DNA from 2 places in the Cytobacillus sp. ABV4_503 genome. Region 1 is predicted to be linked to the other one. Evidence: riboswitches for the same ligand, from Rfam matches in the RefSeq annotation. Region 1 holds a riboswitch; the other holds the start of a gene.
The links. Region 1 has a riboswitch for cyclic di-AMP ahead of ACXAD1_RS14765 (dicarboxylate/amino acid:cation symporter). Riboswitches for the same ligand answer to the same signal wherever they lie in the genome.
Positions count from the first base shown of each region.

Region 2: another riboswitch for cyclic di-AMP. It lies ahead of ACXAD1_RS01805 (cation:dicarboxylate symporter family transporter); the one in region 1 lies ahead of ACXAD1_RS14765 (dicarboxylate/amino acid:cation symporter).

Region 1 is NZ_JBSWTH010000001.1:2,950,417-2,955,473, reverse strand. It holds gene ACXAD1_RS14770 (MerR family transcriptional regulator) at 9-380, opposite strand; gene ACXAD1_RS14765 (dicarboxylate/amino acid:cation symporter) at 558-1,781, opposite strand; cyclic di-AMP (ydaO/yuaA leader) riboswitch at 1,930-2,074, opposite strand; gene ACXAD1_RS14760 (hypothetical protein) at 2,201-2,386, opposite strand; gene ACXAD1_RS14755 (GNAT family N-acetyltransferase) at 2,636-3,160, opposite strand; gene ACXAD1_RS14750 (GNAT family N-acetyltransferase) at 3,280-3,741, shown strand; gene ACXAD1_RS14745 (serine hydrolase domain-containing protein) at 3,857-4,876, shown strand; gene ACXAD1_RS14740 (DinB family protein) at 4,940-5,057, shown strand, end outside.
Region 2 is NZ_JBSWTH010000001.1:334,714-339,770, forward strand. It holds gene ACXAD1_RS01800 (dienelactone hydrolase family protein) at 1-369, shown strand, start outside; cyclic di-AMP (ydaO/yuaA leader) riboswitch at 682-832, shown strand; gene ACXAD1_RS01805 (cation:dicarboxylate symporter family transporter) at 959-2,221, shown strand; gene ACXAD1_RS01810 (DUF4256 domain-containing protein) at 2,457-3,017, shown strand; gene modA (molybdate ABC transporter substrate-binding protein) at 3,920-4,726, shown strand; partial or broken gene ACXAD1_RS01820 (hypothetical protein) at 4,976-5,057, opposite strand, start outside.

The DNA.
Region 1 (5,057 bases):
CAGGATATTCAGTTGAGCAATAAAAGCAAGGTCTGAATTAATGATAAGCTTTCATGTGAAATGTTTTTTTTGACATATTCGTATTTTTCGGGATCAGATTTCTTCAGCTGAGAAAGTGCTTTTGTGACATCTTCCTCCAGATCCTGAATTTTAAGCCTTAGTTCAAGAACATCCACCTCTTCAGAAAATCGGCTGATAACTTTTTTCTTTATTTCCTCCAGCGATAAACCATCCGCTTTACATCTTTCGATAAAAGCAATCCGTTCGATGGCGGAATAATCATAATAGCGATAATTTGAAGGGGAACGTTCTGCTTTTAGCAGGCCAAGTGAAGTATAGTAATCAATCGTTCTCTTAGTAACCTTTGCTTTTTCAGCCAATTCTCCTATTCTTAACTTCTCAGCCCCATGAGGATTCCTCCAAACTGTTACGTGATGGTTATGAAACTAATTATACTAAAAATTAATAGAAAATCAATGAATTTGAATAAAGAAGCAAGCAGGAAGGAAGAGATTTCCATAAAAAAACAACACCGGATAACCGGTGTTATTTATATTTTAGGCTTTAACGGCCTCATTCTTTGCTTCTGTTTCCGCTACAATCACTGCACATGCAGCATCACCTGTAATGTTGACTGCCGTTCGCGTCATATCAAGCAGACGGTCAATACCAATGATTAATGCAATCCCTTCAACAGGAAGATTGACAGAGTTAAGTACCATGGCAAGCATAATCAAACCGACACCTGGCACACCAGCTGTACCAACACTGGCAAGAACGGCAGTCAGGACGACCGTAATAAGCTGTGTCAATGTTAAATCAACATTATATACCTGAGCAATGAAAATAGTTGCAACACCCTGCATGATGGCTGTTCCATCCATGTTGATGGTTGCACCGAGAGGCTGAACAAAGCTGCTGATTGATTCAGGAACCTTCAAATTTTTCTGAGCAGTATTCATGGAAATCGGCAGTGTCGCATTACTGCTTGATGTACTGAAAGCAACACCCATGGCCGGCGCAAAGCCTTTAAAGAACCATAGCGGGTTTTTCTTTGCAAGTAAAGCAATAGAACCTCCATAAGTTAAAATCGCATGTATAAACAATGCAAGAAGAACAACGATCATATAAAGTCCCATAGCTTTAATGGCACTCAGACCCTGACTGCCTACAGCAGAAACGATAAGTCCGAACGTTCCATAAGGGGCAAATCTCATCACCAGGTTAACAAGGTACATCATCATGTCATTGCCTTGTTCAATAAGGTTTAATATGCCTTTTGTTTTATTGCCAAGCATGGTTAGTGCAAATCCGACAAAAATTGAAAAAGTGATAATCTGAAGCATGTTGCCTTCCGTGAAGGCTTTTACCGGATTGGTTGGAATAATATTTAATAATGTCTCTGAAACAGGAGGAGCCTCTTTAGATTCATACTCTACGTTTGTTACGTCAAATTCACCAACGTTCCCTGGCTGGAAAACAGCTGCCAAAGCAAGACCGATGACGATTGCAATGCTGGTGGTTACCAGAAAGTAGGAGATGGTCTTAATCCCAATTCTTCCTAACTTCTTAGGATCACCGAGGCCTGCTGTCCCAAGAGTGATGGAAAAGAAGACGATCGGAACAACCAGCATATTGATGAGATTTAAAAAGATTTTTCCAAGCGGAGTAAATAAAAACTTGTCTAGCTCGGGGAAAATGCCAGGTGCAAATAAGTTAATCAAAAGACCTGTGATTCCCCCGGCGATTAGAGCAATAATAATTTTAGTTGATAATTTCATACACGTTCCTCCAATGAATAATGTAAAAAAATGTAAACTGGAAACAAAAAATATTTTGCCTTTCCTATATTACCCCCAAAAAACATAATCCTAACTAAAAAAGGCAACAAAAAAACACAGAGGTAATAACCACTGTGCATTTATGCAGTGTTTCCCTCTCAACACGCTTACGAGGTTAGCTGTCGGGTTCGGGTCTTGAGAGTACCCTACCTGTAAAAGGATTCACCCCAGGTACTTTTATAAAAAAGTACAGTTGGTTCCCCCGCTCAATTAAGATTAAGCGAAAAATTATTAATGATTTTTTAATATATTAACAATAATCATAAAAGTTGTAAATCATACGATTTTCTTATCTATGATTACTATTAATTAAATAGTAATTTAATAGAAAAGGTCAATTAGATTTTTGAGCAAAAAGATTAGAAGTTAAGCCAGCTTAAAAGAGGATGTCTTTTTTTGTCCTTCACTTTCAGTTCCTTCTTATTCAGCTTGTCTTCATGTTCCGCCAGCCACTCTTTTAACTCTTCTTTATCCTTGCATTGCGTATAATAAGTCTCGCCGTTTTTCCCAGTGGCACTCACAACATATCTGCATGTATTTCCCATAAAGCACCCTTTTCAAAGTAATTTCTTATAGAATTATAACAAGATTTATGACAATGTCCACCATTATTTTTTAAGATTATGGGTATTGGTTTTGGGAAAATTGCTGATGAAAAAATATGACTGAAAAAAATCCAGCTCAGATTTCCGCTGGATATTTTTCGCTTCTGACTTTATCCAATTGGTTCAGCAGCTTTATTGATTATGGGGAAAGTTTTATCCTGTTGTCAGAACCTGGGGGAATGGCCTTTCCTATTTGCGCAAAACTGTAATAAAGCCTTCCAGAATATCGTGACTGACAGTAAACCCTTTGCGTGTATAAAATTCAAGGGCCTCTGTATTCCCATTTGACACATAGATAAAATAATCTTCAACATCTTTAAATTGACTTAACCATTCCATCGACATGTTAAAAAGCACTGATCCAATTCCATATTGCCTGTAGCCATCTTTTATATAGAATTGTGATAAGCACCCAACATTGTCTTTCCCCACTGAATTTAAATCAAAAAATGTGGCGAAATCATTAGAGTAGGCTTCCTTCGGAGAAACATTGGAATAGACATAGCCCACAATTTCTTCATGGTCCTTAACAATCACAATATAATTATGAATAGCAGATTTTGCGGATGGAATCATCCTTGTTTCAAAATTCATACTGTCAAAACGCTCAGGTGTTATATGTGCCTTAGATTTCTGGAAAGTCATCAGCCCATTGCATAAATCCCGGCAAAGGCTGATTTTTTCTTCTGTTATCACTTCATATTTTAAATTCATCCAATTCACCCCCTTAGTTATCATTTTATATTGGAATGCCTTCATTCGTCCAAAAAAGAGGGAAATGATCTTTGATAGAGAAATTAATTTTTAAAACTAATTTCAAAAGAGGGACCATAATGATTAAGGAAATTAATATTAAAGACCGAAAAGCTGCTGAGCAGGTTCTAAGTGTACAGCTTCCCGCGTATAAAATTGAGGCTGAAATCATTGGATGTCCAGATTTACCGCCTTTGAAGGATACGGCTGATGCCTTGCGAATAACCGGAGAGACTTTCTTTGGGTATTTTATTGGTGAAACATTATGCGGTGCGATTTCGTTTAATGAGGAAAATAATGTTTTAGATATTCATAGATTGATTGTTCATCCTGAACATTTTAGAAAGGGTATTGCACAAAAGCTGCTGAACTTCATTGAACTGAGGCCAATGATTGAAAAAATGATTGTCACAACAGGTTCTAAGAATACACCTGCTGTCGCTTTTTATTTAAAGAATGGTTTTAAAGAGCTTGAGAAAAGAGAGATAAATGAATCACTGACTATTACTGCTTTTGAGAAATATTTATTTAATACTGGATGATTAAGCGCTTCTTTCAAATGGAAGAATCATGCTTATTAACGAAAATATTAGAGACCGTTATTCTTGTCCCGCAATTGTTTTAGGTCATGGAATAATACCTTAAAGGGGAATACTCATGTTAATTAGGAATTATGATAAAAGGTTAAGTTCTGTAATTAATAATGCTGGTTTTTCTGGTGTCGTACTTGTTAAAGAAAACGAAGATATGATCCTTGAATTAGCAGAGGGGTATGCTGATAGAGCAAATGAAACTTCCAATAATCCAGGAACCAGGTTTGGCATCGCCTCCGGGTGTAAGGTTTTTACGGCGGTTGCTATTTGTCAATTGGCCGAGAATGGATCCATATCATTTGAAACAAGATTTAAAGATGTATTGGAGGATGTTTTTCCCTTCTTTGATGAGACAATGACCATTCATCACCTGTTAACCCATTCATCTGGAATGCCTGACTATTTTGATGAGTCAGTTATGGATGATTTTGAGGACCTGTGGAAAGAAAGGCCAATGTACCTATTAAATCATCTTAGAGATTTTCTTCCTATGTTCCAGAATAAAAAAATGATGTTCAAGCCGGGGGAGAGATTTCATTATAATAATGCCGGATATATACTTTTGGGTTTAATTATAGAGAAGAAGGCAGGAATGAGTTTCCAGGATTATATCCAGTCCCATATTTTTGAACCATGCGGAATGCAGGATTCAGGCTTTTTCCGATTTGACAGTCTTCCTGGAAATACAGCAATTGGTTATATAGATAATGAAGAAGATGGGACATGGAGAACCAATATTTATTCATTGCCCATTAGAGGCGGTTCTGACGGAGGAGCCTATGTTACTGCTCAGGATATGACCTTATTTTGGGAAGCATTGTGTAATAACAAGCTCCTGAGCGAAGAGTATACTGAAAAGCTTATGAGCCCGCATGCCAAAGCAGATGAGAATGAATATTACGGCTACGGATTATGGATCAGCAAGAAAAACGGATCCATCTTCAAATATCACCTCATGGGCTATGACCCGGGAGTCAGCTTTCATTCTGCCTATTATCCTGAAAGCGGAATAACCCTCGTAGTGCCATCAAATAAATCATATGGTCCCTTCAAAATAATGGGAGAGATTGAAAAGGACTTGTAGAGAAGTTAGATACAGACGCGCAGTTTTGTATCTGAGCGGGTCTGTTAAAAAAGGAGCGGTTATATGAATTTTAATTTAAGAGAAGCTATGGAGATTCTTGAACGGACACCCCGTACGCTGGATTCATTGCTAAGCGGGCTATCTTCGGAATGGCTTAAAGGCAATGAAGGGGATGGCACGT
Region 2 (5,057 bases), 2.6 Mb from region 1:
AAAGATTTATTATTAGATGTTAAAGATGAATACGAAAAAATATATATCATTGGATTTAGTATAGGTGCAACTGTTGCCTGGCTTTGCAGTGAAGAAGATTGTGTGGATGGAATAGTTGGATACTACGGTTCAAGGGTTAGGGATTATTTAGAGTTAACACCACAGTGTCCTGTAATGCTATTCTTTCCGCAAGATGAGCAGTCTTTTAATGTTGACGAGTTACTATTAGCTTTAGAAAAAAAGAAAATTGAAGTACATAAATTTACAGGAAAACATGGATTCAGTGATCCTTATTCCTCTAGATATGATGCAAAGTCAGACCAAGAAGCATTTAGCAAAACGATGGATTTTTTATTGCATGTTGATTGAGTATTATAAAGCTAAGGTGAGTGTTATCTAGGGGAATTTTAATAAAAGGTTTACAGGCTCGTTCAATATTCTTAATACAAAGCTGCTAATTTAGATATAGCGGGGATAGCATGAGTGGCTATCATTGTATTTGGCGCAGGCGGAGCCAAATACTTTTTTGTTTTGCTTGTACAAAGGTTGATTATTATACAAAGTGAAAGAGCTGAAAGTTCATTGATTTCAGCTTTTTTTAGTGTTTTAAAGTGACCATTTAGTTTACTTCCGGTAATACTTAACTATTTACAAAAATTATCTTGAAATAATATAATGATCTAGTGATCTATGCTTAATCTTATTTTAAGAACGGGGGACCCAATATTTACAGCGGAGTTTCCGCTTGGGGTGAATCCTATCGATGGAAGGGCTTACTGTTTCCACAGTCCTAACCCGAAAGCTAACCTCGTCAGCGTTTAAGGAAACAAAAGAGAATATGAAATAGTGTGAATTGACAAAATCCGCATTTTTGTCGATTTTCTTTTTTATCAGGATCATCTTTGTTTCCCTTGCCTGCGCAGCACGTATAAAACTAAACAAGAAGGTAGGGTAATTGATGAAAAAAATTAAATTAAGTTTAGCCACTCAAATTTTTATCGGTCTTATTTTAGGGATCGCTGTTGGCGGTATTTTCTATGGAAGTGAAGCGGCGCAAAGTGTCCTTCAGCCGTTTGGCGATCTTTTTATCCGCTTAATTAAAATGATTGTTGTTCCCATTGTACTATCAACAATAATTGTTGCCATTGCGGGTGTTGGAGACATAAAGTCCGTTGGTAAGCTTGGCGGGAAATCATTGGCTTATTTTATCGGCATGACCATGGTTGCCATTGTGGTTGGCCTTATTGCAGGTAATGTGATTCAGCCTGGTGCCGGCCTGAATATGGACAGCCTGCAGCAAAGCGATATTTCAAGCTATGTTGAAACCAATGAAGAGCAAGAGGGCAAGTCGATAGCGGATACCTTTTTGCATATAGTCCCAACAAACCCGGTACAGGCGATGGTGGAAGGCGATATGCTGGCGATCATCTTCTTTGCCGTTGTATTTGGCCTTGGAATTGCAGCAATTGGGGATAAGGGAAAGCCGGTATTGAGATTCTTCGAAGGTACTGCCAAGGCGATGTTCTATGTGACAAACCTATTTATGAAGTATGCACCAATCGGGGTATTTGCCTTAATTGGTGTAACGATCTCCAAGTATGGCTTTGCCTCACTGATTCCATTGGGCAAGCTGGCGCTTACTGTATATGGATCCATGATTTTCTTTGTTCTTGTTGTGTTAGGAGTTATGGCCAAAGTTGTCGGGTTCAGCATCTTTAAATTACTGAAGATGATTAAAGAAGAATTAATTTTGGCCTTTTCAACTGCAAGTTCTGAAACAGTGCTTCCAAGAATTATGGACAAAATGGAGAAGGCGGGAAGCCCGAAACATATTGCTTCATTCGTAATTCCAACAGGCTACTCTTTTAACCTGGACGGATCGGTTTTATATCAGGCCATTGCCTCTTTATTTATTGCACAAATGTTTGGCATAGAATTAAGCATAGGGCAGCAAATCACATTAATGTTAGTACTGATGGTTACATCAAAAGGAATGGCGGGCGTGCCAGGCGTATCCTTTGTCGTGCTGCTGGCTACATTCAGCACAATTGGATTGCCTGCAGAAGGCCTTGCCTTTATTGCCGGCATCGACCGTATCCTTGATATGGGCCGAACAGCCGTTAACGTGGTGGGGAATTCACTTGCGGCGATTGTTATTGCAAAGTGGGAAGGTCAATTTAACCCTCCAGCAGAAGAAAGATTTGAGCAGCAAGCTTCATAATAGATTGGAAAACACTAACAAATGGCAACGTATTTGTTAGTGTTTTTTTTGTTTTTTGTGGCATTCCATAAAGAGGGAAAGGCGGAGCAGGTTCGGACAGAAAAGCGGGAAACCGACGAGAATGAGTCCGAAGGTGGTTTATGTAAAGTTAATGATGCTCCACTTTTATCAAATAGCCCTTAATGGTCATAATTATATTATAATGGAGTAAAAACTAGGAGGAGTTAACTTGACAATGGGAAATATGGAGCTGTCACCAGAACAGCGTGATGAACTGCTGGAAACTCTGAAAGCGCGTTTTGAAAAAAACATGCATCGCCATGAAGGTGTGGAGTGGGCTGATGTACAAGATAAGCTCGAAGCCAATCCTGAAAAATTGTGGTCACTCAATGAAATGGAAGGAACTGAAGGTGAACCGGATGTTGTCCGCCATGATCAAGAGACCGGCGAATACATATTTTATGATTGTTCAGCTGAAAGTCCAAAAGGCCGCAGAAGTGTCTGTTACGACCGTGAAGCGCTGGATGCACGGAAAAAACACAAGCCGGAAAACAGCGCTATGGATTTGGCAGCTGCCATGGGCATTGAGCTTTTAACAGAAGAGCAATACCGGGAGCTTCAGGAGCTTGAACATGTAGATAAGAAAACCTCCAGCTGGGTGCAAACTCCTGAGAATATCAGAAAACTTGGCGGGGCTATCTTTTGTGACCGCCGCTACGACACTGTTTTTGTGTATCACAATGGAGCCGATTCCTACTATGGTGCAAGGGGTTTCCGCGGCTCGCTGAGGGTTTAGATTCGAGGAATATCTAAGTGTAAAGATAAAAGGGCAGTAGTGCACTCAGACTGATTGAGGCGTTGATCCTGGAAGGGATTAACGCTATTTTTGTGGAACTACCTTAATAAGCAGATAATGAATCCATATTAAAAATTACACAATAGAGGTAATCACCCATGATTTATGGTAGATTTTGTTTTTATCAATTTTTTTTATTTTCCATACTTTTTGTTATTAACATCAACTTTGATAAATACATCAGCAAACCCTTTACACGTGTTGATTTAATTGCCATATGTATAAGTGTGCCTGTCCTAATCATTCTTTTTATCGTTGTAAGTAAGTTATACAGCCAATTCGAGGTTATTAGTTTGCGAAATAAAATATTCATTTCAATACCTATCTTTATAATATCAGCCCTATTTATAGGGTTTCTTGAGCAACTGTACTTCTAACTGATTTTTAACATCTGAGGGTGTTTTTAATACCCCTTGATGCTTAAATACGTATTGAAAGGTCTGAAATGGAGTGGAACTATTTTGAGTAATGAAAACCATTTAAAATTGGAAAAATGGCGAGCAAAATATGGAGCATTATTAATTGCGTCACGTTGTTTATTTAGTTTAATCAACAGCTGATATAAGAATTGGATTCTTACCGGTATATTGGGATTAGGTGTTTTAATTTGTGGAACATTAGGGATTTTTGATATAAAGCACGGGGTACAGTGAAAATATAAAAATGAGTAATTTTTTCTGTTTTAAATCAGCTGCCTTATGGCAGCTTTCTATTTTTGATGTAAAGCCTTCAGATGGGGCCATATGTTCTTGCCCGGAGATCTGACACAATGGCCTGGCCGCTGATAACCAGAGCAATAGCAGTTATAATCAGATATAACTAATTAGAAAGGGAGATTCATAATGAAAAAGCAATACCTGTTATTTTCGTTAATAGTACTTTTTTTATTATTGGCTGGTTGTTCAAACAGTGACCAGTCTAAAAATACAGGAAAGGAGAAGCAGGAAGAAACTGGAGAAAAAGTGGAATTGACTATTTCGGCAGCAGCAAGCCTGCAGGATGCCTTGACAGATATTGAAGCAAGCTTCGAAAAAGAGCATCCGAATATGCTAGTAAACTTTAATTTTGGAGCATCTGGCTCTCTTCAGCAGCAAATTTCTCAGGGAGCCCCTGCTGATCTTTTCTTTTCAGCTGCAGAGGATAAATTTGATAAATTAGTACGGGACGGACTTATTGAAGAAAAGAATGGAATTGATATAGTTGGAAATGAACTTGTTCTGGTGGTGCCGAAAGAATCAGCAAAGGGAATTAAATCATTTAATGACCTTACTGAAGCAGATAGATTGTCTATCGGCACTCCAGAGTCTGTTCCTGCAGGGAAATATGCGAAGCAGTCTTTAGAAAATATGGGTATTTGGAAAAGCATAGAAGAAAAAGTGGTGTATGCCAAAGATGTTCGGCAAGTACTTACATATGTAGAGACAAATAATGTGGATGCTGGAATTGTTTATAAAACGGATGCATTAATATCTGAAAAAGTTAACATTGTGGACACGGCAGATGAAAACACTCATGATGCCATTATTTATCCTTTAGGTGTGGTTAAGGATACACGACATCCAGAGGAATCCAAGTTATTCTATGATTATCTTCAAAATGAAAATTCAATGAGTATTTTTGAAGAGTATGGGTTTAAAGGTCTTAAATAAGTTAAATAGTCACCAGTTGTAATGGCTGCCGGAGTTACCAGGAAAAACACAAACGATCCCAGCCAGAAGATTAAATTAGAAGGCATTCCCTTTGCGGGATGTCTATTTTTATTGCAGGAGAGCCGGAATTCGCATAAAACATCAGGTGACAGTAAGAGGCAAAAAAAGAGCTGCCAAAAGTGGCAGCTAAAAGACGCTAAGCGGCTAGCCGATATCAAAATGACCATCCTTTGAAAAACGTCCTGCAGGTTATTTTACAATCTGTTCCCAAGTAATATTGAAAGCCAGCTTCCAAAAAATGCCCAGGCAAATAATCGCAAGCACCAAATAC